Regions from separate parts of the Vibrio crassostreae genome, predicted to be linked through region 2. Evidence: predicted binding sites of a transcription regulator. Region 2 holds the regulator's gene; each other region holds the start of a gene.
The links. Region 2 encodes MetJ, which represses methionine synthesis genes. Its sites were predicted from a motif close to TTAGACNTNTANANGTCTAA; they were not measured.
Positions count from the first base shown of each region.

Region 1: a site for MetJ is predicted at 2,578-2,597, ahead of metN (methionine ABC transporter ATP-binding protein MetN). Genes of this name have one in related genera too.
Region 3: a site for MetJ is predicted at 4,968-4,987, ahead of metH (methionine synthase). Genes of this name have one in related genera too.

Region 1 covers NZ_AP025476.1:2,725,363-2,735,443, forward strand. The annotation lists gene treB (PTS trehalose transporter subunit IIBC) at 1-264, opposite strand, end outside; gene treR (trehalose operon repressor TreR) at 470-1,414, opposite strand; gene OC193_RS12120 (MliC family protein) at 1,503-1,838, opposite strand; gene gmhB (D-glycero-beta-D-manno-heptose 1,7-bisphosphate 7-phosphatase) at 1,902-2,486, opposite strand; gene metN (methionine ABC transporter ATP-binding protein MetN) at 2,694-3,728, shown strand; gene OC193_RS12135 (methionine ABC transporter permease) at 3,718-4,401, shown strand; gene OC193_RS12140 (MetQ/NlpA family lipoprotein) at 4,483-5,292, shown strand; gene OC193_RS12145 (carbohydrate porin) at 5,402-6,607, opposite strand; gene OC193_RS12150 (Zn-ribbon-containing protein) at 7,004-7,780, opposite strand; gene syd (SecY-interacting protein) at 7,785-8,330, opposite strand; gene queF (NADPH-dependent 7-cyano-7-deazaguanine reductase QueF) at 8,462-9,307, shown strand; gene OC193_RS12165 (tetratricopeptide repeat protein) at 9,365-10,081, shown strand, end outside.
Region 2 covers NZ_AP025476.1:3,196,488-3,206,568, forward strand. The annotation lists gene ppc (phosphoenolpyruvate carboxylase) at 1-2,035, shown strand, start outside; gene OC193_RS14430 (PadR family transcriptional regulator) at 2,385-2,924, shown strand; gene metF (methylenetetrahydrofolate reductase) at 3,055-3,954, opposite strand; gene OC193_RS14440 (bifunctional aspartate kinase/homoserine dehydrogenase II) at 4,231-6,642, opposite strand; gene OC193_RS14445 (O-succinylhomoserine (thiol)-lyase) at 6,645-7,826, opposite strand; gene metJ (met regulon transcriptional regulator MetJ) at 8,035-8,355, shown strand; gene OC193_RS14455 (malic enzyme-like NAD(P)-binding protein) at 8,521-9,810, opposite strand.
Region 3 covers NZ_AP025476.1:331,885-341,965, forward strand. The annotation lists rRNA gene OC193_RS01660 (23S ribosomal RNA) at 1-2,136, shown strand, start outside; rRNA gene rrf (5S ribosomal RNA) at 2,267-2,382, shown strand; tRNA gene OC193_RS01670 (tRNA-Asp) at 2,450-2,526, shown strand; tRNA gene OC193_RS01675 (tRNA-Trp) at 2,587-2,663, shown strand; gene OC193_RS01680 (cation:proton antiporter) at 3,586-4,866, opposite strand; gene metH (methionine synthase) at 5,036-8,713, shown strand; gene lysC (lysine-sensitive aspartokinase 3) at 8,829-10,081, opposite strand, start outside.

The DNA of each region.
Region 1 (10,081 bases), 470 kb from region 2:
TGATGACGCCTCTTTACCCGTTTGCTCAATCAGAAGTGCGTACACTTCATCAACTTCAGTGCCAATCACGACTTGGAATTGGCCTGCGTTAGTAAAGCAGCCTTTTACCAGCTTCAGCTTTTCTAGTTCTGCTTTATTCGCTTGTTCTGTATCGTTCAATACAAAACGCAGTCGAGTCAGACAATGGCTGACACTCGCAATATTTTCTTTGCCACCGACTAACTCGATAAGACGCGCAACGTCTTGCTTCGCTATCTTACTCATACTACCCCACCCTGGTTTCATTCAATTACTCATCTAAACCATACAGTGATAACCACTCAAGATTCAGATCTATGGGAACATTCCCAATCACAGTTATTATAATGCCCGCATGAATGATAAATTAAAATGGGAACAGTCCCATTAATTGAAAGAGATCACACTCTAATTTTAATCTAAGCGGTTCAATTTCGCTTAATTGAGTGGATTATAGAATCGGAGATTGAGTGTGATGAGAGATCTCTGAATTGCCTAAAAGCTGAGAGATCAATAGATTAGCCGCCAACTTACCTGCAGATTGATAGCCTGGATCAATACTAAATACGCGAGGGAACAAGAAAGAGAGAAGATCATTGCCACCAACGCCTGTTACAACCACATCTTCACGTTGTAATTCTTGTAGACGCTTGATCACGCCAAGAGCCAATGTGTCACTAGCACAAACAAGTGCTTGAGTTGTAGGAGTCAGTACCTCATCCACCAGCTGATAAGCGCTTTCATGATGAAGTTGGCCAGTGCGATAGTTCGCAATCACTCCAGTGCTTTCACACCAATCGAGGTAAGCCTTAAGACGCAACTCACCGGTTGATTTATCGCTAGGATCAACACCAATAAAACCGACATCGAAGATACCCTGATCCGATAGATGCGCTAACGCACTATTGATCACCTGTTGGTTATCGTAGTTAATCGACGTTACGTTCTCGGTATCCAGAGCGATAACAACGGCTTTGTGTTCCCACGCTTCGATCGCTGGAATGTCACAGTCCGTAAAGCCAAACACAATAATGCCATCAACGTTACGACGCTTAAGAACCTGAAGATGCTCGTTGGCTTTATCTCTATCGAGTTGGCTTTCCATGATCACCACGTCGTAATCCGCTCGATACAACTCAGCTAGCATGGTGCTAACGGCTTTGTTTTCAGAGGGAGAATCTAAACGAGAGATGATCACGCCGATGACTTTTTGACTGCCACCACGCATTGATTGCGCAGACTTTGAAGGCGTGTACCCAGATTCTTGAATTACTCTTTCCACCCTTTCACGGGTTTCAGGTTTCACTTTTGGATCATTGGTCAGAACGCGAGATACGGTTGACTTACCAACACCGGACAGCTTAGCAATATCGAGAATAGTGAGTTTTTTGCTCATAAAAAGTCTAACGTTAAAGGGAAGAGAAAAAAAGTGAGGGTAGATCCCCTCACTTAACTGTTTGTAAATCTTAGGAGTTAACTATGACTTACTTTCGACAATTTTTATAGACGACACGACCAAGTTCTAGACGTGCGTTGTCACCTTTGGTACGTAAAGTGACGCTATTGATCAGTTCAGAGGTTCCATCATCTAAGATGTACTTCGTTCCTGAACCTGCCGCTATTTGAGTGAGGCGATATTCATTCTCTGGCAAACGTAATACCGCTTTTTCATTACCAAGGTAAGCGACCTTAAATGAAGCGTCAGACTCACATTGATAAGTCACGAATTGATCGTCCGATACTGCACCATCAGGCGCTGCGGATTTAGAACACCCGAATAACGCTACCGTACATAGAGATGCTATCAACAATGCTTTCATGCTACGTTCCTCATCTTTATATAGTGAACAACACTTATATCTAAGTGAAAGAGACTTAGTGTCTTAACCTTTTAAGAAAGCAGGTACATCTTTAATGCTATCAAGTACCACACTAGCTAGCGCTTCACCCTTTTCAGTGATTGGCTTACCGGTTCTTACCAGTACTTTTGTGCCAACACCTGCCGCTTCTGCAGCCATCATGTCTTCCGCTTTATCGCCGATCATGACCGAGTTAGCCATATCAATCTTCAGAAAGTCACGAGCAGAAATGAACATACCTGGCTTTGGTTTACGACATTCACAATCTTGCTTGTAGTCACCAATACCGTGTTCAGCGTGGTGCGGGCAGTAATAGATGCCATCAAGCTCAACGCCGTTATCGACAAAGTTCCAATCCATCCACTGCGTTAAAGAAAGAAAACGGTCTTCACTAAACATGCCGCGAGCAATACCAGATTGGTTGGTCACTAGCACCAATAAATAACCCATATCTTTAAACGCTTTCGCCGCTTCAAACACACCATCGATGTATTCAAAGTCATGCTCATCATGTACGTAGCCGTGATCAATGTTAATCACACCATCACGATCTAAAAAAACAGCAGGTTTAGACAAAATTTTGTTCTCTATCAACTCTCTATTAATCATTAATTATTACACGCTTTATTTGCTTCATCACTATCTATTTAGTTTTGCGTTCGTTAACGATTTGTTTCTAGCTTATCAATACAATCGACGTTTAGCCGTCTAGACGTAAAAATATCTATTGACTTAGATCATAGAACACCATAGCATCGTCTGTAAATCGAGCGAGCTATCGACATATTATTCTGTTCTACCTGCACGGGTTTCTCTATGATTAAAGTGAATCAAGTCAACAAGGTTTTTTATCAAGGCACTAAAGAAATCAATGCCTTAATTGATATCAACCTCCACATTCCTCAAGGTCAAATCTTTGGAGTCATCGGCTCTTCAGGTGCAGGCAAAAGTACCCTAATTCGCTGTGTAAATATGTTGGAAGCCCCGACTTCAGGTGAAGTGATTGTTGACGGTATCGACCTGACAAAACTCAGCAAATCTGAACTTAGCGAAGCGCGCCGTAACATCGGCATGATATTCCAACACTTCAACCTGCTGTCTTCTCGTACTGTATTTAACAATGTAGCACTGCCTTTAGAACTTGCTGGTAAAGATAAAGCGATTATTGAAGCGAAAGTGAGTGAGTTACTTGAACTCGTTGGCTTGGCTGATAAGCGTGACACTTACCCTGCCAACCTAAGTGGCGGTCAAAAACAGCGTGTTGCGATTGCTCGTGCCCTGGCCTCTGATCCGAAAGTACTGCTGTGTGATGAAGCGACCAGCGCATTGGATCCTGCGACTACCCAATCGATTCTTGAGCTACTGCGTGAAATCAACCGCAAGCTGAACATCACGATCCTGCTTATTACGCACGAGATGGATGTGGTTAAGAGCATTTGTCACGAAGTGGCGATCATCGGCGGTGGTGAATTGGTAGAGAAAGGCACAGTTGGTGACATCTTTGCTCACCCTAAAACTGAGCTTGCGCATCAATTCATTCGTTCAACGCTGGATCTGACGATTCCCGAAGATTACCAAGCACGCTTGCAACAGACTCGTGTAAACAGCAGCTACCCGCTGGTACGCCTTGAGTTTACTGGTGCTACGGTTGATGCTCCGTTGATGACGCAGATTGCACGCAAATTCAATATCGATGTCAGCATCCTAAGCTCTGACCTTGATTACGCCGGCGGTGTGAAGTTCGGCATGATGGTTGCTGAACTGTTCGGTAATGAAGCAGATGATAATGCTGCTATCCAATTCCTACGCGATAACAATGTAAAAGTAGAGGTGCTTGGTTATGTCCTTTAGTTTCAACGAGATTGCTGACTGGATCAGCCTTAACGGTAACCTTCTATTAGGCGCAACAGGCGAAACACTTTACATGGTTGCTGTCGCAGGCATTGTAGGCTTCGCTGTCGGTATTCCACTAGGCGTGATTCTACACACGACTAAAAAAGGTGGCCTGTTAGAGAACACCAAAGTAAACAAGATTCTAGGTGCGATTGTGAACGTCGGTCGTTCAGTGCCTTTCTTAGTGTTGATGGTTGCGATTATCCCACTGACTAAGATGCTGATTGGTACCTTCATCGGTACAACAGCAGCGATTGTTCCACTGACAATTGGCGCTATCCCATTCGTAGCTCGACTTATCGAAAGTGCACTACTTGAAGTACCAACAGGTCTAGTAGAAGCAGCTCAATCGATGGGCGCAACACCAACACAAATCATCAATAAGGTTCTGCTTCCTGAAGCACTACCGACTATTATCAACTCAGTAACGATTACGCTAGTGACGCTGGTGAGCTACTCGGCAATGGCAGGTACTGTAGGCGGTGGTGGTCTAGGTGATGTCGCGATTCGTTACGGATTCCACCGTTACGATGTGACCATCATGGCTGTAACGGTAGTGATGTTGATTGTGCTTGTACAAATTATTCAATCAATCGGTGATTCATTAGTTCGCCGCGTTGACCACAGATAAAGACTCAGCGTTTAAACGCAAACTATCTAAGACAAGAGTCGTCTGAACCAAATTAAATAGATTTATTAAAAGGAGATTATTATGAAATTTAGCCTTAAAGGTTTACTTACTATCGCAGCAGCAGCATCAGCGCTAGTACTAGCAGGTTGTGGTGATAAAGAAGTGGATACTTCTAAAGTAAAAGTTGGCGTAATGGCAGGTGCTGAAGCGCAAGTTGCTGAAGTTGCAGCTAAAGTAGCAAAAGAGCAGTACGGCCTAGACGTTGAACTGGTTACTTTTACAGATTACGTAACACCAAACGCAGCACTGGATGATGGCTCTATCGACATCAACGCATTCCAACACGCACCGTACCTAGATCAGCAAGTGGCTGACCGTGGTTACAAACTGACTATCGCTGGTAACACGTTTGTTTACCCAATTGCTGGTTACTCTAAAGAAGTGAAATCTGTAGACGAAATCCAAGACGGTGCTCGTATTGCAGTACCAAACGACCCTACAAACCTAGGTCGTTCTCTACTGCTTCTTGAGCAACAAGGTCTTCTTGAGCTTCGTGAAGGTGCTGGTCTTCTAGCAACTGTTCGTGACATCGTTAAGAACCCTAAGAACCTAACAATTGTTGAACTAGACGCAGCACAACTGCCACGTTCTCTTGATGATGTAGCGCTTTCTATCATCAACACAACTTACGCGAGCTCTATCAACCTGACTCCACAAAAAGATGGCGTATTCGTTGAAGACAAAGATTCTCCTTACGTAAACCTAATCGTTTCTCGTGAAGACAACCTAAACGCTGAAAACGTACAGAACTTCGTTAAAGCTTACCAAACTGAAGAAGTGTACAACGCAGCTTCTGATATCTTCCAAGGTGGCGTAGTTAAAGGTTGGTAATCACCTAAACTGCAGCATCGTATAGATACCCGAAGGGGCTGACATAACGTCAGCCCCTTTTTATTTACGGCAGTTTTTTATGTACCGCAATTAGTTAGAAAGGCTCGACTTACCACCAAGCTTCCACTTGCATACCAACGCTCATTTCACTGTTTTTTCCTTCACCGAAGGCATTGTCGTTTTCTGCATCATTTAGGTAAGTGGCGAAGATACGAAATTCAGGACGAGACCAAAAACCCACTTGCGGAACCCAAGCCTGAGCAACGGTAAACTTACCGCCCGCGCCGTCTTGGTTATCAATGGTCTCCACAAAGCCGCCAATTTCAAGAATGGTACGCATACGCTTGTCCCACTTATAAAGCGGACGGATTACTGCACTGAACGACTCATCATCACTGTTATTCGCACCCACACCCGATGACGCCGCATAACGAACCGTGTGGCCAAATTCAATGTTCTCACCAATCGCAAGCACACCCCAGTTAATCAATCGGAAGCCATCCGCATCGTTGTTGTTTGCATCACGAACAATACCTTTACCTGTACCAAAGGTGGTCATCTGCTCGGCATAACCAGAGTTAGCTACTTGAAGAATGGTTTTGTTGAAACCACCCGCTAGGTTTTGATTTAGGCTGGCTGTTAGCATCACGCTATCATCTGCGTCCACCGTTTGACCCTGCTTTTCATTGGCAAAGTTCATATCAATACCGACCTCAAGATCCGCATTGTTCCACAATGGAATACCCGCATAACGTATATCCGCAATCATGGCTGTGGTTTCTTTGCCATCAAACACATCACCTGTCACTGTGTCTTGAATCAAAGCCACCGATAATTTACCTGGGCCCATATTGATGTGTTCAACACCCGCACCAATACCGCTTACATCCCAGTAGTAGTTATCAACAATGTGAACATCATGGCGTTGGTAGTAGCGCTCACCCGCCCAAATACCAATATCTTTATCTTCAAAAAGCCCTACTGCTTGAACATTGAGTTGAACGACATCCACGCTTTTATCCGCCGCGTTCTCATCTTGGCCTTGCCAGTACGACAACATGGAATCAACTAAAAATGAAACGTCGTCCTCAGCATACACTTCTTTTTTAAAACCAAACTCGCCATACAGGTCATTTTCGTTGCCGAGTCGTCCAACTTTACTCACCTCCCATTTACTATTTGAACCGCCTTCATTACTCAGACCAACGCCGCCGCGCATGTAGCCATTAAACTCCAATGGCGTGGTTTCATCAGCGTATAAATTAGGTGCAAGTAAAGCAGTAGAGAGTGCAGCAGCAATAGGTAACAGTTTCATCGTCCATTCCTTTAAGATCTAGAATTACGTTATTTTTATAAATGGGAACATTCCCATGGGATCGATCCCATTTATATTGAGAGGAATATAAATTGAAAGGGAACTGATTGATTACTGTGATCCAGTTAACTATTGAAATGATCAAAAGTTGATGGACGTGGAATTATTTCGGTGAATACTTGAGGGCTACAGAGAGAGACATACAGCACAGAATGAGCGTACTTAAGGGCGAAATAGATTCGACAATATTGGAAAAGCCCAATACTGATTAATGCTCAATATGGAGGTCAAAGAAAGAGAAACAGACGAGAAGCTAGCAGAGAGAAAACAGAGGAATAAGTATCGAAGTATTGATCAACACTTCGATACCTTGAATCGAAAATTAAGCTTTATGGATTACTTAAGATGATCCCAAGAGATGTTTGATACCAGACGGCAGTCATCACACTTGAAATAGAAAATATCGTGGATAGGCGCATCTAGCAGCCATTCGCCACCACATTGCGGGCATTTGCGCTCTTTTTCAGCTTTTAAGCTAATGCCACCCACGCGGTACAAGTAGTAATAAGTCGGGATCTTCGTGAGATATTCAATGCGTCCTCTCAAGCCCCAACCGCGTTTGAACAACACACTTTTAGTATCACTAATCTCTGTCAGAGTTGCGTGTTCAGCACGACAACCACCACCCATTTGGACTTCATCACAAGCTTGCCATTCAGTCTGCCATTTCAATACGGCTTTATGGTCACCATTGAAGGTTGGCGGGTTGCGATACAGAGGGATCGGCAACAAGCTGTCACCACTGCGTAGCGGCGAACAGGTATGAACGAACGTCGTGTACAACACCTGCCAGCTTGGCGCTTCGTCTTCGGCCACTTCTTCAGAGTTAAGATCTCGCCCCAGTAAACGCATTTTAGGCGCAAGCAGGCTCGCGTTAGACAAGCGATCAAAACACACTTTTACGAAATCTGAGTGGTTACGCGGGTGCAAGCTGTCTTGCTCTGGGCAGACAACGCGAACATAAAATTCGCCGTCACCCATCACGATAGGAAATTCACGACCCAACACTTGCCCGTTATAACGAAGTGCATCCATTAAGCCATTAACAGCCTTGTCGACAGCGCTTACCGTTGTGTTGTCAAAACACTCAAATTGAAGTTCTAGTACGTACATCTATTTATACCGCTGGTTGTAGCTTTTCTAAAAACTCTGCCAATGTCTCGGCTAGTACATCTCGATTTTTGGTGCCCAAGCGCTCTAAAATCACGTTGCCCGTTAGGTTACAGATAGAGATGACATCTAGCTCAGCGTCAGTCGCTGCGATAAAAACCGTAGGCTTTAGCTTTAAGCGACGTTGAGTTACGAGGTGGCCTAAGATGTTTTCTTGTAGGCATTCGAAGTCTTCATCACTCCAAATCTGTAATAGAGTCAGTTCGTTACCGTCGAAGGTCGCGTTCATGTCTGCGCTGTATTGCGCACCGTAGAAGGTTTTGATGTCTTCGTGCAGCGTCAATTCAATGCCAGTTTCAACGTTGGTGAAATCCGCGAATTGCTCACGTGGATAGTGCTTCCATAACACGGCATCGCCGCTCTTTTCTTCTACACATGGCGATACCACGTCCACCAACTCCTCATTGCGAGGTAAGCTTTGGTGTTGCTGTTGCCACGCGTCAACGTATCGCTGACTGAAAGAAAGTAGTGCGTCTTGAGCACGTTGAGTCATGAAAATCTCCTAAACACAAAATAATAAATAGAATCCGAGCCCTTTCCGTGTCGAATAGGCGATGACTTAATGACAGGGTAATGGGGATTCAGTAAAATCGACCCCATTCTAATCGAATTTGAAACGAAAGTATGAGCAAATATTCTGACGCAAAAGAGCTAGCGGGTTTAACCCTAGGCCAAAAAACTGAGTACTCTAACCAATACGATGCAAGTTTATTGCAACCAGTGCCTCGTAGCCTTAATCGCGATGATCTTGCGCTAAACGGCGAGCTGCCTTTTGTTGGTCATGATATTTGGACTATGTACGAGCTTTCGTGGCTAAACACCAATGGCCTACCACAAGTGGCTGTTGGCGAAGTTTTCATCCCGGCAACCAGCCCAAATTTAATTGAATCAAAATCTTTCAAACTGTACCTGAACAGCTACAACCAGACTCAATTTGAAAACTGGGAACAAGTCACTGAGCGCCTGACCCAAGATTTGTCAGCATGTGCAGGCGAAACCGTCATTGTGAATGTAAACTCAGTAACCGACTACACCAACCAACCTATCGTAACGATGGAAGGCGAATGTATCGACAACCAAGACATCCACATCACTAGCTATGACTTTGAAGCATCACTGCTTGAGGGCGCTGCTGGCGAACAAGAAGTCGAAGAAACACTGCACAGCCACCTATTGAAGTCGAACTGTTTGATCACTAATCAACCGGATTGGGGCAGCGTTGAGATCGCATATTCAGGTAAGCAAATTGACCGTGAAGCTCTGCTACGCTATTTAGTTTCTTTCCGTGAACACAACGAATTCCACGAACAATGTGTCGAACGTATCTTCACTGACATCATGAAATACTGTGGCCCATCGAAGCTAACCGTATTTGCTCGTTACACGCGTCGTGGTGGTCTGGATATCAACCCGTACCGTTCAACAGAGCAAGATAGACCAAGCCACAACAAGCGTATGGCTCGCCAATAATAGGCATACAAACCACACACTTATTGGAACCTACCTCATCTTTAAAGGGACATTGAAATGCGTTGGTTATACGTCGTTAGCCTATTTATTTTAAGCTTAAGCACATCGGTTAATGCGTCGGTCTACTCGTCGGCGCTGCTCAATGAAGCCAATAACTTGGTTGAGATCGAGCCGAGCCAAGCAAAACAAATGGCCAACAGCTACCTCACGCTTCGTGTCCTTTCCGATCAACGCGAGAAAAGCCCTTCTGCTATTTCTCGCGAAGAGACAGACTCTTCTATTCGAACACCAAACAGCAGTATCGATGCGTATAAGATCTTAGCTAAAGCAGAGTACAACCTTGGCAATATTCGCATTGCTATCAAGCACATCGAAAAGGCCTCTGAGCTAGCGAAAACCTATAAGCTTGATTACCTAAAGCTGGATCTCCAGATCCTAAAAGTTCGCTTGGTTTGGCTTAATGATAGAAAATCAGCCAAAGCAAAATCAGAGCTAGCAGGTATTGAAGCAAACCTAGAATCGGTGAATAAAACCTTACGCTTGACGGAAGGCATCACCTATCGCTTGATCATGTTAAAAGCCGACATCGCCTCTTACGACAACAAGGTCGACGAAGCTGAGAAGTTCTATCAAGAAGCCAAAACCTACCTCGACCAGCGCTACTCTGAAAAAGTCACCATCGACTACCACATCTCAGTCGGTGAGTTTTATCTGACCCACAAAGAGTACAACCACGCGCTGTCTGAGTTGTTGTATGGCTATTGGAAATCAGTC
Region 2 (10,081 bases):
TGATGAAGCTAAGTGGGGCTTTGCGGTTGTAGAAAACTCTCTATGGGAAGCAGTACCAGATTTTCTACGCGACATGGATGGCCGACTAAAAGGCTACCTTGGTGAAGGCCTGCCGATCGATGCACGCCCAGTACACTTCTCATCTTGGATGGGCGGTGACCGCGATGGTAACCCATTCGTAACGCACACCATCACTAAAGAAGTGCTGCGCCTATCTCGCTGGAAAGCTGCAGACCTTTACCTAGGCGACGTTAATGAGCTGATTACCGAGCTGTCGATGACTAAGTGTAATGATGCGGTTCGTGAACTAGCAGGTGATGAGCACGAAGCTTACCGTGCAATCCTTAAGAGCCTACGCACTCTGCTGAGCAACACGCTAGAAGTGCTTGACGCAAAACTGCATGATGCTGAAGTACCGAAGAAAGAAACACTGCAGAACATCGACCAACTTTGGACACCACTTTACGCGTGTTACCAATCGCTGCACGAATGTGGCATGGGCGTAATCGCAGATGGTTCTCTACTTGATACCCTACGTCGCCTAAAAGCATTCGGTGTGCACCTAGTGCGTCTCGATGTTCGTCAAGAAAGCACCCGTCACTCAGATGTACTATCTGAACTGACTCGCTACCTAGGCATTGGCGATTACGACCAATGGAGCGAGCAAGACAAAATTGCTTTCTTAACCAATGAATTAAGCTCTAAGCGCCCACTACTTCCTCGTGATTGGGAGCCATCAGAACAGGTTAAAGAAGTTTTAGACACCTGTAAGGTCATTGCTGCTCAACCTCGTGAAGCCTTCGGTGCTTACGTAATTTCTATGGCGCGTACTGCATCAGATGTGCTGGCTGTTCACTTGCTACTGCAAGAATGTGGCTGCCCGTACCGCATGGATGTGTGCCCACTGTTCGAAACACTAGACGACTTGAACAACTCAGAAGCAGTTATGAAACAGCTAATGAGCATCGACTTGTACCGTGGATTTATCCAAAACCACCAAATGGTGATGATCGGATACTCTGACTCAGCGAAAGATGCGGGCGTAATGTCTGCAGGTTGGGCCCAGTATGACGCGATGGACAAGCTGGTTAAAGTTTGTGATGAAGAAGGCATTGAACTGACTCTATTCCACGGTCGTGGCGGTACGGTTGGTCGTGGTGGTGCGCCAGCGCACGCTGCTCTTCTTTCTCAGCCACCTAAGAGCTTGAAAGGCGGTTTACGTGTAACTGAGCAAGGCGAAATGATCCGCTTTAAGCTTGGTTTACCAGACGTTGCTGTAAACAGCTTTAACCTTTACGCAAGTGCGATTCTAGAAGCGAACCTTCTGCCGCCACCAGAGCCAAAACAAGAGTGGCGCGACCTAATGGAAGTGCTGTCTCAAGTCTCTTGTGAGGCTTACCGTAACGTGGTTCGTGGTGAAGAGAAATTCGTACCTTACTTCCGTCAAGCGACGCCTGAACTGGAGCTAGGTAAACTGCCTCTTGGTTCTCGCCCTGCAAAACGTAACCCGAATGGCGGCGTAGAAAGCCTACGTGCAATTCCATGGATCTTCTCTTGGAGCCAAAACCGTTTGGTACTTCCTGCATGGCTAGGTGCTGGTGAAGCCATTCAATACTCTGTAGACCAAGGCCATCAAGCGCTACTGGAAGAGATGTGTCGTGAATGGCCATTCTTCTCAACTCGTCTGGGTATGTTGGAAATGGTGTACTCGAAGTGCAACATGGAAATTGCGAAGTACTACGATCAACGTCTTGTTGACGAAGAGCTATTGCCTCTGGGTGAGTTACTGCGTGAACAGCTACAAAAAGACATCAAAGCGGTACTGAATGTAGAAAATAACGAGAACTTGATGCAGAGCGACCCTTGGGGGCTTGAGTCAATTCGCTTACGTAACATCTACGTTGAGCCACTAAACATGCTTCAAGCAGAACTGCTTTATCGTACTCGTAAGTGTGAAACACCACCAGCAGAGCTAGAAGAAGCGCTAATGGTGACGATTGCAGGCATTGCAGCAGGTATGCGAAACACTGGTTAATTAGTGATTCCCACTATAAAAAGAACAAAAGGTCGCCACGCGCGACCTTTTTATTTTGCAAAATAACCACTAGTGAGTATTTTGTCAGTTTTTTGGGTTATTTTGTCCATGTATTCTACTTTATGCTTATTATTTAGATATACTACTGCTCCGCTGCGGAAACACTCCAAAAAAATAATCTGCAGCAATTTGACCAATAAACTGGTCAACCTAGGTGATAAACGGCTTTGTAAGGTGACATAACCAACCGATGAGTTGGTGCTACTTAGACATAACCAATATAACGTGCCATTAGAAGCACACTTGTTGTTTAAGTATTTGTTTACTGTTTACCATTTGGATTTCAGACATGTCATTACCACACGTAATTCTAACCGTTTTAAGTACACGCGATGCTACTGGTTACGATATCACAAAAGAATTCTCCGCAAGCATTGGTTACTTCTGGAAAGCTAGCCACCAACAAGTTTACCGCGAGCTAAATAAAATGGCTCAGAACGACCAGGTAACTTGCGTGCTTGAGCCTCAAGAAGGCAAACCTGATCGTAAAGTTTACTCTATCACTGATGCTGGCCGTGGCGCGCTAGGTGAATGGTTTGAACAACCAACTGCACACCCAACCGTTCGTGACGAGTTCTCAGCTAAGCTAATGGCTTGTGCTGTACAACCTTCTGACGCTTACCGTGTACAACTTGCTGAGCTAGTAGAAGAGTCTCGCAAACTGGTTTCTCACTACCGTGAAATCGAAGCGGCTTACTACGCAACGCCATCAACTCTAGACAAGCAAGCACGCCTTGAGCGTCTTACTCTTCGTCGTAACCTACTTATCCGTGAAGCATGGATTGTATGGGCTGAAGAAGTACTGCTTGAACTTGGCGCTCTTGCTTAAGTTAAGCTAGAAGCTAGAATAGCAAAAGGCTTGAACTCTTAGAGTCCAAGCCTTTTTTGTATCTATAGGATTTGAAATTTTACAGCCAGAGGCTTTTACAAGCACTTAGGCTTTACTTCTTAGACTTTGCTTAAAGCGCAGCGACTTGTGGACGAACACCTAATGTGTGGCAAAGTGCGTAAGTCATTTCTGCACGGTTTAGCGTGTAGAAGTGGAAGTCTTTCACACCTTCACGGCTCAGTGTACGAACCATATCAATTGCTTGGCTAGCACCAACAAGCTGACGAGTCGTTGGATCATCATCCAAACCTTCAAACTGCTTCGCCATCCAACCCGGTACTTTTACGTTGTTCATCGCAGCAAAGCGAGACGCTTGCTTGAAGTTAGAAACCGGTAGGATGCCCGGAACAATTTCAACATCTACACCAGCCGCCACACAACGGTCTCGGAAACGTAGGTAGCTTTCAACATCGAAGAAGAACTGAGTGATAGCACGGTTAGCACCCGCATCGACTTTACGCTTAAGGTTAATAAGATCCGATTGAGCGCTTTTTGCTTCAGGGTGAACCTCAGGGAATGCCGCTACTGAGATATCAAAATCGTGGCGAGATTTAAGTAGCTCGACTAGGTCAGATGCGTACATATCTGGCGCGCCGCCGCCTGCTGGAATATCACCACGCAACGCAACAATACTCTCGATACCATTCGCCCAGTAATCGTCGGCAATTTGAATCAGCTCTTCGCGACTCGCATCAATACACGTTAGGTGCGGTGCTGCAACTAAGCCTGTTTGGTTCTTAATCTCTTTAATGATTGAGTGGGTACGGTCACGTTCGCCCGAGTTTGCACCGTAAGTTACCGATACAAACTTTGGTTGAAGTGTTTTAAGACGGTGAACAGAATTCCACAGGGTCTCTTCCATCTTCTCATTGCTTGGTGGAAAAAACTCAAATGACACATTGATGTTGTCAGAAAGCTCAGCGATATTCTGATTTAAAGCGTCGATATGACTAGCGTGTGTGTATCCCATCTTACTCTCCCTGTGGCAAAAGCAACCACTAAAAACTCAAATCCTTAAACGACGTTTAGACGTCTATATGTCTGTAGAATGTATTGAATACGATTTAATGTCAACAGATCCATTATGAATTTTTTTCAAGTAGATCGTGAGTAAAACTCAAGTCGTTAGATGGGTCGCAAAGCAGAAATAAGGAAGAAAAAAGGCTGAGAAACACATCGTGCTTTCAGCCTGATTTATCTTAGTGAATAGTATGCTATTTAGACACTAAACCAACCGATCTGAAAATCAAAACAGGCTAGACATTCTGTTTAGGTCAGATTGAATTGCACCAGCTGTGACTTCACGTCCTGCACCCGGGCCACGGATAACCAATGGATTATCTTTGTACCATTTGCTCTCAATCGCAAAGATATTATCGCAAGGCAACAAGTTCGCCAGAGCATGTTCTTTGGACAGAGCTTCAACGCCTACGGTTGCCTTACCATTCTTTTCCAAACGCGCTACGTAACGTAGAACCTTCTGCTGAGAATGTGCTTTCTCTAAACGCTCAGCCAACTCTTCGCTCAGTACAGAAGCTTTATCGAAGAAGTCATCCACTGATAGCTCTTGCAGCTCTGTTGGTACAAGAGATTCCACCTTGACGTTTTCAGGTTCGATATCTAAACCCGATTCACGCGCTAGAATCACCAGCTTACGCATCACGTCTGAACCATCTAGGTCAGCACGCGGGTCTGGTTCAGTCAGGCCTTGTTGCCATGCTAAGTCGACCAACTCGCTGAATGGCACTGTGCCATCAAACTGTTGGAACAACCAAGACAGCGTGCCTGAAAAGATACCTGACAGCGCAATAATGTCATCGCCACTTTCACGCAAGTCTCTGACTGTGTGGTTAATCGGCAGGCCTGCACCAACGGTCGCGTTGTACAACCAGTGACGGCTGATCTTAGCGAAAGCATCCTGTACTTGATGGTAATACTCGCTCGATGCAGAACCAGCCACCTTGTTAGCCGAGATCAGGTGAATACCTTGTTGTGCGACTTGCAGATATTTTGCTGCAAGCACTGGGCTTGCCGTAACATCTAACACAACCGCTTCATCGTAGCCCTGAATAGAACCTAAACGCTCTAACCAGTCGTTACCATTATTGGCAATGGCTTCATCGTCAAAACACTTACTCACTGAGGTCGCATCAATGCCTTGATCGTCGAACCAATAGGTTTGGCTATCAACCACGGCAACCAATTCAAAGTTCATTCCACGACGTTTTTCAAGTTCCGCTTTTTGCTCAGCAAACAGGCTTAACCAACTTGAACCAATGTTGCCCTTACCACACAAAGCAATCGCAACACGCTTCTGCGCTTGGAACAGTTGAGAGTGAATGCCTTTCACTAGGCTTGATGTTTCACTCTTACGAATTACTGCCACCAAGCTTAAGCCTGAGTTCGCTTCTGAGATGAACTCAACCGGCGAGCTCTTAAGCTGTTGGTAGAAACCGTAGCAATGGTTCGGATTCTTAGTCACGCCAGCACCCACGGCAGCAATCAAAGAGAAACCTTCTTTAAGCTTAATCTCAGCTTCAATCGCGTGATCTTGCAGATATTCTAAAGCGCCACCAGCGATCTCTTCTGTGTAAGCAAGGCGCAAACAGTGCTGGTCCGGTTCAAGCTCGTAAGCAAGCGGCTCAAGTTGAGCGCGCTTAAGCCCTTCAAGCACTTCACTCTCTAGACGGTCAAAATCATGGCCATGACCAAACGTCAACTGCACGATAAGCACTTCATCCAAAGAGGTAATGATTTTTGCGCCGCGACCCGATGCCAGTACACGCTCTATCTGTGTAGAGCCCGCCTCTGGCTGATAGCTGCAGCGTAAGCTTAAGTCCATAGCACTTTGAGCCACAGGCTGTAGCGTTCGGCTATGAAGCACTGGAGCCGCTAGACGAGCGAGTTCACTCGCCTCATCAAGGCGAAGCAGAGGCAATAAACACGCATCCGAAACCAAGCGAGGGTCTGCGCTGTATACACCAGCGACGTCACTCCAAATCGTTACGCGTTCAACCTCAGCCAAAGCACCAATCACAGTTGCAGAGTAATCCGAACCGTTACGGCCGAGTAGAACCGTTTCACCCTCAGTGTTTTGAGCCATAAAGCCAGTAATCACGACGCGGCAATGTGCATGCTGCGCTAAGGCTTCTTTAATTAGAGGGTAAGAACGTGCGCGGTCAACTTCAGGTTGAGCACCCACTTCTGCACGCAAAAAGGCACGTGCATCTTGAGCAACCGCTTGTAAATCATGTTGGCACAACAAAGCGGCTAATAGACGTGAAGACCAAACCTCACCATGTCCTAGCACTTGTGCTTTTTGCGCTTCGCTTAGAGGAGCTGTTAGCTCACCCAAAGCGGTAAATTCTTGTTGAATGGTAGCCGTTAGCTGAGCCGCAGACTCACCTTCAAGCAGCGCTTCAATCAGCTCAAGTTGGAACTGACGAAGTGCTTGCAAACATTCATGGGCAATACGACCATCTTTGTCGAGCGCTTCAACAAACTCAATCAAGCGGTTCGTTGTTTTACCCGCTGCCGATACCACGACCAAGTCAGTGGCAGATGAGTATTCTCTAAGAATGTTGACCACGCGTTGGTAACACTCAGGATTCGCTAAGCTGCTACCACCAAATTTATGTAGCTGGCGAAAGGTTGCCATTATTAACCCTCCCCTTCAGCGATAAAGCCTTGTGTTTTTTCAAACGCTTGCTTGAGGTCATCAATCAAGTCTTCAGCATCTTCAAGGCCAACAGAAAGACGCAGTAACTGTTGAGAAACACCGGCTTCTGCCAGTGCTTCTTCGCCCATCGCACGGTGAGTCATCGACGCAGGGTGGCAGATTAAGCTTTCCACACCGCCCAGTGATTCCGCCAAAGAGAATAGATCTAACTTATCAACAAAGTATTTAAGCGCTTCAAATGAACCTGCAAACTCAAAGCTCAGCATTGAACCAAAGCCAGACTGCTGCTTCTTCGCGATATCATGACCCGGATGTTCAGGAAGGCTTGGGTGATAAATAGTGCCAACGAGATCTTGCTGCTGCAGAGACGCCAGAATTTCACGTGAACTCTCTTCGTGAACTCGCATACGCGCACCTAACGTACGAATACCACGTAGAGTCATGTAGCTATCAAATGGTGTGCCGGTCGCACCAATACAGTTGCCCCACCATGCTAGCTCTTCAGCGTGCTCTTCAGTTTTTGTAACTACAACGCCACCAATAACATCCGAGTGTCCGTTGATGTACTTAGTGGTTGAGTGAATAACAAAATCCGCACCCAGCTCTAAAGGCTTTTGGAACACAGGAGTCAAAAACGTGTTGTCGACAGCAACCAGAGCACCAACCTCTTTCGCTTTACGACAAGTTTCTGCAATATCCACTACACGAACCAAAGGGTTCGATGGTGTTTCAATTAAGATCAACTTTGGCTTAAGCGCGATCGCCGCATCCAGCGCCGCTTGATCCGATTGATCAACAAACAGAACTTTGAAGTCACCTTTTAGCGAGCGAGTGTTAAACAGACGATAAGTACCGCCGTAGCAGTCGTGTGGTGCGATAATAAGATCATCGCCGCCTAAGAAAGCAGAAATCCATAAGTTAAGCGCCGAAGTACCACAGTTAGTGACCACCGCGCCTTTGCCCGATTCAAGCTCAAACAGTGCCGTTTCTAGTAAACCACGGTTTGGGTTACCAGAACGGGTGTAATCGTACTTTGGCACTTCACCAAAAGCGGGAAACCCATAGTTAGTCGAAAGATAAATAGGTGGGACAACGGCATGGTGTTGCGTGTCTGACTCGATACCAGTACGTACTGCGATTGTTGCTGGCTTCCGGCTGCTCATAGGTGCTTCCTTACAAGTTTTGCGTCTGAGAATCACAGCTGCTTGTCGGCATTTTGCGGCTGTGTTAGATATATGTTATTCACTTTACTTTCATAAACGTGAGACGTCAACACTTCTAGACGTCTATATGTCTTTGCTTATGGCGGTAAATCCCGCTAAAATCACCACTATTAATTTATTCTAACAACTAAAGTGATGAAGGTACGCAATGGCCGACTGGAATGGTGAATACATAAGCCCATATGCTGAGCATGGAAAGAAAAGCGAACAAGTAAAGAAGATTACAGTTTCTATCCCTCTAAAAGTGTTAAAGGTTCTAACTGACGAGCGTACTCGCCGCCAGATTAACAACCTACGCCATGCAACAAACAGTGAGCTACTGTGCGAAGCCTTTCTACATGCGTACACAGGCCAACCACTACCAACGGATGAAGACCTTCGTAAAGACCGCCCAGACGATATTCCTGCTGAAGTGAAAAAGCTGATGACAGAGATGGGTATCGAGTTCGAAGCGTTTGACGAAGAATAAAAACAACTCAGTCACTGCCTTCATTATTGATTCGCTCTAGCTGAACCTTATTTATCACATCGCGCATTATTTTTATGACTGCGCTGTGAATGATAGACATAAAAAAACCGACTCCCAATGAGTCGGTTTTTTATTATTCTTTTGCGCTCAATTGAGCAGCAGCTACTACGCCATGTAGTTAGCAGGCATTTCGATACGAGCAACGCCAGATTCAACAGCCGCTTCTGCTACTGCTTTTGCTACGCGAGGAAGTAGACGTGGGTCCATTGGCTTAGGAATAATGTAGCCTTTACCAAATTCCAGTGCAGTTTCACCCGCCGCTGCCAGTACTTCAGCCGGAACTTCTTCTTTCGCCAGTTCACGAATCGCTTTAACCGCTGCCAGCTTCATTTCGTCATTGATTTCGCTTGCACGCACGTCTAGTGCACCACGGAAAATGAATGGGAAACAAAGTACGTTGTTTACTTGGTTAGGGTAATCACTGCGGCCTGTACCCATGATAAGGTCAGAACGAACTTCGTGAGCAAGCTCTGGCTTGATCTCTGGATCTGGGTTTGAACATGCAAACACAACTGGCTTATCAGCCATTAGCGTTAGTGCTTCAGCTGGAAGCAGGTTAGGACCTGATACGCCCAAGAACAGGTCAGCGCCTTCGATAACATCTTCAAGCGTACGCTTATCTGTGTTGTTAGCGAACAGCTCTTTGTATTCGTTTAGGTCGTCACGACGAGTGTGGATCACACCTTTACGGTCAAGCATGTAGATCTTCTCACGCTGAGCGCCACACTTAATCAGTAGTTCCATACACGCAACCGCTGCTGCGCCAGCACCTAGACAAACGATCTTACACTCTTCTAGCTTCTTACCTTGAAGCTCGATCGCGTTAAGCATACCTGCTGCTGTTACAATCGCAGTACCGTGTTGGTCATCGTGGAATACTGGTACATCACAACGCTCAATCAGACGACGTTCAATCTCAAAACAGTCTGGTGCTTTGATGTCTTCCAGGTTAATACCGCCGAATGTATCTGCAATATTCGCAACCGTATCAACGAACTCATCGATTGTGCGGTGTTTTACTTCAATATCGATAGAATCTAAACCAGCAAAACGCTTAAACAGTAGCGCTTTACCTTCCATTACAGGTTTAGAAGCAATAGGACCAAGGTTACCTAGGCCAAGAATCGCTGTACCGTTAGAGATAACAGCAACCATGTTGCCCTTACCTGTGTACTTATAGACGTTATCAACGTTCTGTGCGATCTCGCGAACAGGCTCAGCCACACCAGGGCTGTATGCAAGTGCTAGGTCTTCTGCAGAGTTTGCAGGCTTCGTCAGTTCTACGGCAATTTTGCCTGGAATCGGGAACTCATGATAATCAAGAGCTTGCTGACGGAATTGTTCTTGAGGCGATAATTCTTGAGAGGATTGAGCTTGGCTGCTGTCTTCAGACATAGGTGTAGGTTCCTAGGATATTATTATTTGGGGGATCTTGTTCATGTTAATGGATGTACTTCAAAGTTCCTAGGTGGTTGGAGCCTCTGTCTCATTAAAAAACGAGATTTCACTACTAATAAGACCAGTGAGCAGTTGAAATTACTGTCGCTTGTTGAACTTTCGAGCTGAATTTTGGTGAAGAGAGATTCGCAAGGAATTGCCCTGCAATAGAAAGGTAGGCACCTTAATCGTTGGGCGGGATTGAAGCTTGAATGAAAATCAGTGCTTT
Region 3 (10,081 bases), 610 kb from region 2:
GCTAGGGGTGAAAGGCCAATCAAACCTGGAGATAGCTGGTTCTCCCCGAAAGCTATTTAGGTAGCGCCTCGGACGAATACTACTGGGGGTAGAGCACTGTTAAGGCTAGGGGGTCATCCCGACTTACCAACCCTTTGCAAACTCCGAATACCAGTAAGTACTATCCGGGAGACACACGGCGGGTGCTAACGTCCGTCGTGGAGAGGGAAACAACCCAGACCGCCAGCTAAGGTCCCAAAGTATAGCTAAGTGGGAAACGATGTGGGAAGGCTCAGACAGCCAGGATGTTGGCTTAGAAGCAGCCATCATTTAAAGAAAGCGTAATAGCTCACTGGTCGAGTCGGCCTGCGCGGAAGATGTAACGGGGCTAAGCTATACACCGAAGCTGCGGCTACGTACCTTAGGGTATGTGGGGTAGGGGAGCGTTCTGTAAGCCGTTGAAGGTGGTCTGTAAGGGCTGCTGGAGGTATCAGAAGTGCGAATGCTGACATGAGTAACGATAAAGGGAGTGAAAAACTCCCTCGCCGGAAGACCAAGGGTTCCTGTCCAACGTTAATCGGGGCAGGGTAAGTCGACTCCTAAGGCGAGGCCGAAAGGCGTAGTCGATGGGAAACAGGTTAATATTCCTGTACTTCTTACAATTGCGATGGGGGGACGGAGAAGGCTAGGTGGGCCTGGCGACGGTTGTCCAGGTTCAAGTACGTAGGCGGGTGGTTTAGGTAAATCCGGACCGCTACTAACGCTGAGATACGATGTCGAGCTACTACGGTAGTGAAGTCATTGATGCCATGCTTCCAGGAAAAGCCTCTAAGCTTCAGATTGTAAGGAATCGTACCCCAAACCGACACAGGTGGTCGGGTAGAGAATACCAAGGCGCTTGAGAGAACTCGGGTGAAGGAACTAGGCAAAATGGTACCGTAACTTCGGGAGAAGGTACGCTCTTATCAGTGAAGTCCCTTGCGGATGGAGCAGACGAGAGTCGCAGATACCAGGTGGCTGCAACTGTTTATTAAAAACACAGCACTGTGCAAAATCGTAAGATGACGTATACGGTGTGACGCCTGCCCGGTGCCGGAAGGTTAATTGATGGGGTTAGACTTCGGTCGAAGCTCTTGATCGAAGCCCCGGTAAACGGCGGCCGTAACTATAACGGTCCTAAGGTAGCGAAATTCCTTGTCGGGTAAGTTCCGACCTGCACGAATGGCGTAATGATGGCCACGCTGTCTCCACCCGAGACTCAGTGAAATTGAAATCGCTGTGAAGATGCAGTGTACCCGCGGCTAGACGGAAAGACCCCGTGAACCTTTACTACAGCTTGGCACTGAACATTGAACCTACATGTGTAGGATAGGTGGGAGACTTTGAAACCGCGTCGCTAGATGTGGTGGAGTCGTCCTTGAAATACCACCCTTGTAGTTTTGATGTTCTAACGTTGGTCCCTGAATCGGGATTACGGACAGTGCCTGGTGGGTAGTTTGACTGGGGCGGTCTCCTCCCAAAGAGTAACGGAGGAGCACGAAGGTGGGCTAAACACGGTTGGACATCGTGTGGTTAGTGCAATGGCATAAGCCCGCTTGACTGCGAGAATGACAATTCGAGCAGGTGCGAAAGCAGGTCATAGTGATCCGGTGGTTCTGAATGGAAGGGCCATCGCTCAACGGATAAAAGGTACTCCGGGGATAACAGGCTGATACCGCCCAAGAGTTCATATCGACGGCGGTGTTTGGCACCTCGATGTCGGCTCATCACATCCTGGGGCTGAAGTCGGTCCCAAGGGTATGGCTGTTCGCCATTTAAAGTGGTACGCGAGCTGGGTTTAGAACGTCGTGAGACAGTTCGGTCCCTATCTGCCGTGGGCGTTGGAAAATTGAAAGGGGCTGCTCCTAGTACGAGAGGACCGGAGTGGACGAACCTCTGGTGTTCGGGTTGTCATGCCAATGGCATTGCCCGGTAGCTAAGTTCGGAATCGATAACCGCTGAAAGCATCTAAGCGGGAAGCGAGCCTTGAGATGAGTTTTCCCTGGCGCTTTAAGCGTCCTAAAGGGTTGTCGTAGACTACGACGTTGATAGGCAGGGTGTGTAAGTGCTGCGAGGCATTGAGCTAACCTGTACTAATTGCCCGTGAGGCTTAACCATACAACACCCAAGGGGTTTTGTGGACTCAATAGAAATACCAAACGCTTGAATGAGTTTGAAGAGAATTTAACAGCTTTCCAGATTATTTTGCCTTCAGTTTTTAAAAAACTGAAAGTAAAAGCAAAATTTGCTTGGCGACCATAGCATTGTGGACCCACCTGATTCCATGCCGAACTCAGAAGTGAAACACAATAGCGCCGATGGTAGTGTGGGGCTTCCCCATGTGAGAGTAGGACATCGCCAGGCTTTAAATTAAATCTTTAGGTTGACCAACCTGGAGATATGGACGCTCACTTAGTGAGTTGACCACTGCGGAGTGGTAGTTCAGTTGGTTAGAATACCGGCCTGTCACGCCGGGGGTCGCGGGTTCGAGTCCCGTCCACTCCGCCACTTATTCGATAACCTCGCCTAGTGCGAGGTTTTTTCGAATCTGAAGTAGTAAAAAGTTTTAGGGGTGTAGCTCCAATTGGCAGAGCAGCGGATTCCAAATCCGCGTGTTGGGAGTTCGAATCTCTCCACCCCTGCCATATACGAAGCCTCAGCAGAAATGCTGAGGCTTTTTTACATCTGTTGCTTCTACGAAGCAATGTTGGGAGCTGGATCGCCAGCCCGGTCTAATCTCCGGAGTGCCGGCCCAGTCCACCCCTGTCATATTTAAGGCTCTAGCAGAAATGCTAGAGCCTTTTTGCTTTCTGAATCTAAGATACGCTATTAGTAAGCCGCGGATTCCCCGAATTACTAAAATAGAGGATGCAGGGATTTCGAATCTCTCTACCCCGCCATATCAAAGCCTCAGTAGAAATGCTGGGGCTTGTTTACGTCTGTTGCTTTGCCAGCTAGCTCGAATCTCCGGAGGGACTCAAGTCCACCCCAGGCTAGACTGCGCGTCCCGTAGAAATGCTAGAGCCTTTATTATTCCTGTCATCTTTAGAAGTTACACTGGAAGTACCAAGTGCTCCTTTAGCTATCTCTATCTACTCAACCTCTTGAACTCCTGCTTAGTACAGCCTTGTCGAATATAAAGACTTAGTTCAAAACCAGAGCTTTCTGATCAACACTCATTTTGTTCTGCAGTTTTGCTAATTAATAACTAGCGATATTAACGCTATTTAAGCGAGACGTTGAGTCCTGTTGTTTTTGTTTCCAGATGAAAGGTGAAGCCTTTCATCTGGCACTTATACAATCTTGTGAGTGGTTTATTGGGTAGACTCGCGACTGCGAATAGGAACTAGGCTGAACTTCCTGAAAGAGTTCTGGCCAAATCTAGTGTTTACCCTACATTGAGATTTTTGATTACTCCAATATCAGTACATCAAATGTCCTAGATACGATCGATGTGCTACATATACCTTTAGCTAGAGCTTCAGTGAGAAAATTGGTAAGTCTGACTTTCATCAGGTATAAAAAAGGCTACCTAAATTAGGCAGCCTAGTTTGATTTTTTTAGATGTTAGCCGAGCTCTTTCTCAGCTTGCTTCGCTTTTTCTATCATAGGAGTGATCGTCGAGCCTTGAACGAGAATCGAGAACACTACTACGGCATAGGTCATAACAAGGATTATCTCTTTAACATCTATTGCCTTATCTTCTATTACCCAGATACCTGAAGGGATTGAAAGTGCCATCGCTAGAGCTAGACCACCACGCAAGCCACCCCAAGTTAGAATCTTAATCGACCATGGGTTGTAAGTTCTAAAGCGTTTAAATCCGATGTAAGACAAGAAAACACTCAAGTAGCGTGCACTCAATACTAGAGGGACTGCGAATGCCATTAAGATCCAGTCTTCTTGGTGGAATTTGAATAGCAGCATCGACATACCAATTAATAGGAATAATACGCCGTTTAAGAATTCATCTATTAATTCCCAGAAATGATCTAGGTGATCTTCACTCTCTTTTGAGAATCCGATAAAGCGAGTCCAGTTACCAATCATGATACCTGATACCACCATTGCTAATGGTCCTGATACATGTAGAACTTCAGCAAACGCATAACCAGCAGTTGGGATACCGATGGTCAATAGTAACTCCATCGAGTGGTCATCGGTGTTGCTGATTAGGTAGTGGAATACGAGACCTAAAACAAAACCGTAGACAATGCCGCCAATCGCCTCTTGAACGAATAACATGGTGACACTACCGACAGTCGGTGCTTCTGTACCGAATGCGATAGTAAATAAGGTTACGAAGATAACCAAACCAAAACCATCGTTAAATAGAGACTCTCCCTCGATTTGAGTAGAGATTCGTCTTGGCGCATCGAGTTTCTTTACGATGGCTAGCACAGCAATGGGATCGGTAGGGGAGATTAGAGAGCCAAACAGTAGGCAGTAAATTAGATCAAATTGAATACCGATGAACTGGCAGAACCCGTACAGCACAAAACCGATAAAGAATGTTGAAAACAGCGTTGCACCTAATGCGAGTACTGTTATTTCCCACTTCTGGTCTTTTAGGTTTGGTAATTTAATCCCCAAACCACCGGCAAAGAGCAAGAACCCCAAGATTCCCTTAAGTAAGAAATCTTCAAAGTTGATACTGGCAACGGTTTCTGAGGCGATGTCAGCCAATTGGAACCAATTGTTTTGTCCCGCAATGATAATCAATAGAGATAACATCATTGAGCCAGCTGTGATGGCGATGGTTGTCTGCATTTTACCAATTTTGGTATTCACGAAAGCAATAAGCATGGCTGCAGCGGACAAGAAGCATAAGGTGTAATAGACCGACATTGGGATTCCAACATGTAACAAAGTATGAATATGAATTTTCGTTGTCTCATGCTCAAATAGCAAACATTTTTTTGTCATGAGTCGGTAATCAATTTCCTTTTTTAGACGTCTAGACTCCTTTTTAATGTGTGATAGGATGGACGGATAATTAAAGGAATGAGGTTGTACCGTGGGAAGTAATGTAAGGCAAAAGATTGACGCTCTGTTGAAGCAACGAATTTTACTGATTGATGGTGGCATGGGCACCATGATTCAGGATTATAAATTGGAAGAGCAAGACTATCGTGGTGAACGCTTTGCTAATTGGCACAGTGACTTAAAGGGCAACAATGACCTTTTAGTTCTTACACAGCCTAAGCTTATCAAAGATATCCATTCAGAATACTTGGAAGCTGGGGCTGACATCCTCGAAACCAATACCTTTAACGCTACAACCATCGCTATGGCCGACTATGATATGGAAAGCCTTAGTGAAGAAATTAACTTTTCTGCTGCCAAGCTTGCTCGTGAAGCGGCTGATGAATGGACCGCAAAGACCCCAGAAAAGCCTCGCTTCGTCGCGGGTGTATTAGGTCCAACTAACCGAACTTGTTCTATCTCGCCTGATGTAAACGATCCAGGTTATCGAAATGTTAGCTTTGACGAGTTAGTTGAAGCTTATTCTGAGTCGACTCGAGCGCTTATTAAGGGCGGTTCAGACTTAATTCTTATCGAAACTATCTTCGATACGTTGAACGCGAAAGCGTGTGCTTTTGCGGTTGAATCCGTTTTCGAAGAAGTGGGCATTACTCTACCTGTTATGATCTCCGGTACCATTACTGATGCTTCAGGTCGTACGCTTTCAGGTCAGACGACAGAAGCATTCTACAACGCACTTCGTCATGTAAAACCTATCTCATTTGGATTGAACTGTGCATTAGGTCCTGATGAACTGCGAGAGTACGTTGGTGAGATGTCTCGCATCTCAGAATGTAACGTTTCCGCTCACCCTAATGCAGGTTTGCCTAACGCATTTGGTGAGTATGACCTTTCGCCTGAAGATATGGCTGAGCACGTTAAGGAATGGGCTGAAAGTGGCTTCTTGAACCTAATTGGTGGCTGTTGTGGTACTACTCCAGAGCATATCCGCCAAATGGCTGAGGCAGTTGAAGGTGTAACGCCGCGTCAATTGCCGGATTTACCTGTTTCTTGCCGTCTTTCGGGACTAGAGCCACTGACGATAGCTAAAGAATCTTTGTTCGTGAACGTGGGTGAGCGTACTAACGTTACCGGTTCTGCCCGCTTTAAGCGCCTTATTAAGGAAGAGCTTTACGACGAAGCCTTGAGTGTTGCTCGAGAGCAAGTTGAGAACGGTGCTCAAATTATCGATATCAACATGGATGAAGGGATGCTAGACGCTGAGGCGTGTATGGTTAAATTCCTTAATCTATGTGCGTCAGAACCAGAAATCTCGAAAGTGCCAGTCATGGTCGACTCTTCTAAGTGGGAAGTTATCGAAGCTGGTCTGAAATGTATTCAAGGCAAAGGTATCGTTAACTCAATCTCTCTAAAAGAAGGCAAAGAGAAGTTTGTTGAGCAAGCCAAATTAGTTCGTCGTTATGGTGCAGCTGTCATTGTGATGGCGTTCGATGAAGTCGGGCAGGCTGATACTCGAGAGCGTAAAGTCGAGATCTGTACCAATGCCTACAACATTCTTGTTGATGAGGTTGGCTTCCCACCTGAAGACATTATTTTTGACCCGAACATCTTCGCGGTTGCTACTGGTATTGATGAACATAACAACTATGCGGTCGATTTCATCGAAGCTGTAGGGGATATTAAGCGTGATCTCCCTCATGCGATGATCTCTGGTGGTGTATCGAACGTGTCGTTCTCATTCCGCGGTAACAATTACGTTCGTGAGGCAATCCACGCAGTATTCCTATATCACTGTTTTAAAAATGGTATGGATATGGGTATCGTAAACGCTGGTCAGCTGGAAATTTACGATAATGTTCCAGAAGATCTGCGTGATGCTGTTGAAGATGTTGTATTGAACCGTCGTGATGATTCGACTGAACGATTGCTTGATATGGCGACCGAATACCTAGAGCGTGCTGTCGGTAAGGTTGAAGATAAATCTGCTCTAGAATGGAGAACTTGGCCTGTAGAGAAGCGCTTAGAGCACTCTTTGGTTAAAGGTATCACCGATTTTATCGTTGAAGATACCGAAGAAGCTCGCGTTAATGCCTCTCGCCCTATCGAGGTGATTGAAGGCCCTCTAATGGACGGCATGAACGTTGTCGGTGACCTATTTGGTGAAGGTAAGATGTTCTTACCACAGGTTGTAAAGTCTGCGCGTGTTATGAAACAAGCGGTTGCCCACCTAGAACCATTCATCAATGCATCGAAAGAAGTGGGCGCAACTAACGGTAAGATTCTATTAGCGACCGTTAAAGGTGACGTACACGATATTGGTAAGAATATCGTTGGCGTGGTTTTACAGTGTAATAACTACGAGATCATCGATTTAGGCGTAATGGTTTCTTGTGAGAAGATTCTCAAGGTCGCAAAAGAAGAGAATGTCGACATTATTGGCCTGTCTGGACTGATTACACCGTCTCTTGATGAAATGGTACACGTTGCCAAAGAGATGGAAAGACAAGGTTTTAAGCTTCCTCTATTGATCGGCGGCGCAACTACATCTAAAGCGCACACTGCGGTCAAGATTGAACAAAATTATTCAGAACCTGTTGTATACGTAAATAATGCCTCGCGCGCTGTAGGTGTGTGTACTTCACTACTTTCTGATGAATTGAAGCCCGCTTTCGTTGAGAAGCTAGATATCGACTATGATCGCGTTCGAGACCAGCACAATCGTAAGAAGCCGCGCACTAAGCCTGTCACACTTGAAAGAGCTCGTGCCAATAAAGTCGCTATCGATTGGGATGCGTATACTCCACCGGCACCGGCTAAACCGGGAGTTCACATCTTCAATGATTTTGATGTGGCGACTTTGCGCCAGTACATCGATTGGACTCCATTCTTTATGACGTGGTCTTTGGTTGGTAAGTACCCTGCGATTCTTGAACATGAAGAAGTGGGTGAAGAAGCAAAACGTTTATTTAAAGATGCTAACGATCTACTGGATCGCGTAGAGAAAGAGAAGTTACTTGAAGCTCGTGGTATGTGTGCCATGTTCCCAGCGAACAGCGTTGGTGATGATATTGAAGTGTATACCGATGAGTCTCGTACTGAAGTTCTAAAGGTTCTACATAACCTTCGTCAACAAACCGAAAAGCCTAAAGGGTTTAACTATTGTCTGTCTGATTACATTGCGCCAAAAGAGAGCGGTAAAGCGGACTGGATTGGTGGTTTTGCGGTGACCGGCGGTATTGGTGAGCGAGAACTGGCTGATGAATACAAAGCGAAAGGTGATGACTACAACGCAATCATGATTCAAGCGGTTGCTGACCGATTGGCTGAAGCGTTCGCGGAGTATCTGCATAAAGAAGTGAGAAAGGACATTTGGGGTTACTCGCCAGATGAGGACTTGTCTAACGACGATTTGATTCGAGAGAAATACCAAGGTATCCGTCCTGCTCCAGGTTATCCTGCTTGTCCAGAGCACACAGAGAAAGGCACATTGTGGGAGTTGATGGACGTTGAGAAGGCCATCGATATGTCACTGACGTCTAGCTACGCGATGTGGCCAGGTGCTTCAGTATCAGGGATGTACTTCTCACACCCTGATGCTCGATACTTTGCGATAGCCCAGATTCAACAGGATCAAGTAGATAGCTATGCCGACCGTAAAGGCTGGGACATGTTAGAAGCCGAGAAGTGGTTAGGTCCAAACATTAACTAGTTTGAATCTATAACGAGCTTTGATTCGTAAAGTTAAAAAGAGAAAGGGTTGCTGAATGGCAACCCTTTTTGTATTTGTGATTTAGTTATTTATCTGTCGATGATAAACGGACTTTCTATTCAAATAACTCTTGGTGCAGTTTTTGAATCGCCAACTTAGAAACAGATTCATCTAGCAAGAAACACAGGTTGTGTGGGCTTGCTCCGTAACAAATCATGCGTAGGTTGAAATCTTCAAGAGTGCCGAATACCTGCTTCGCATAGCCCTTGCTTTCGCTCATGTTGTTACCAATAAGCGCAACAAGGCATAGGTCGTGCTCAATATCGACAGAACACAGCTCTTCAAGCTCAAGACGAGCGGCTTCAGGTAACTCAGGAGCACCACCTGAAGTGTCTGTTTGATCGAGAGTCAGTGACACACTGATCTCTGAGGTGGTGATAAGATCGACCGAGATCTTATGTTTAGCAAGGATCTCGAATACCTTTGCCAAGAAGCCATAGGCATGGAACATGTTAGCGCTGCGGAGTGTAACCATAGTTTGGTTGCAGCGTAGGGCAAGCGCTCTAAATAGAGGGGAGCTTTCAACCTCTTGACGAATCCAAGTTCCACCGAGCTCTGGTGCTTTAGAAGATCCAACAAATACCGGGATTTGGTGGCGCAGTGCAGGTACTAGAGTTGATGGGTGTAAGATCTTCGCACCAAAGTTTGCCATTTCCGATGCTTCACTAAAGCTGATCTCTGGGATAGGAGAAGCTTTAGGTGCAATACGAGGATCAGTGGTGTAGATACCCGGAACATCCGTCCAGATTTCTAAACCAATCGCCTGTACAGATTCGGCAATCAATGCTGCTGAGTAATCACTGCCACCGCGGCCTAAAGTCGTGGTGTTGCCTTCACTATCAGCGCCGATAAAACCTTGAGTAACGACAACTTGCTGTTGGCAAAGTGGCATAAGTTTCTCTTGCGCTAGAGCGGAAATATCTTCGAGTTGAGGTTCTGCTTTGCCGAAGTCATCATTAGTGCGCATCACTTCTCTGATATCAAAGCGAACTGCAGGTGTGCCTCGTTCACGAATGATCTGAGCCAAGATGTGTGTCGACATCAACTCGCCACATGCGACAAGGTGATCAGTTAGTTTAGTACTGGTTTGAAATGATGCCGCTTCTGCTGCGCTCGCAATGTCATCAAGAATGCTGTGAACTTCTTTTTCGATGCTGACTGAGTCTGCCAGTTGGCCAAGAATTGCGTTATGAATGTCCGCTAATTGAGCCATCAATTCCTGACGACGAGCTTTATCTTGAACGCCATTCGCCAGTTCAACGAGCAAATTGGTCACACCAGAACACGCAGAACTTACGACTAACTTGG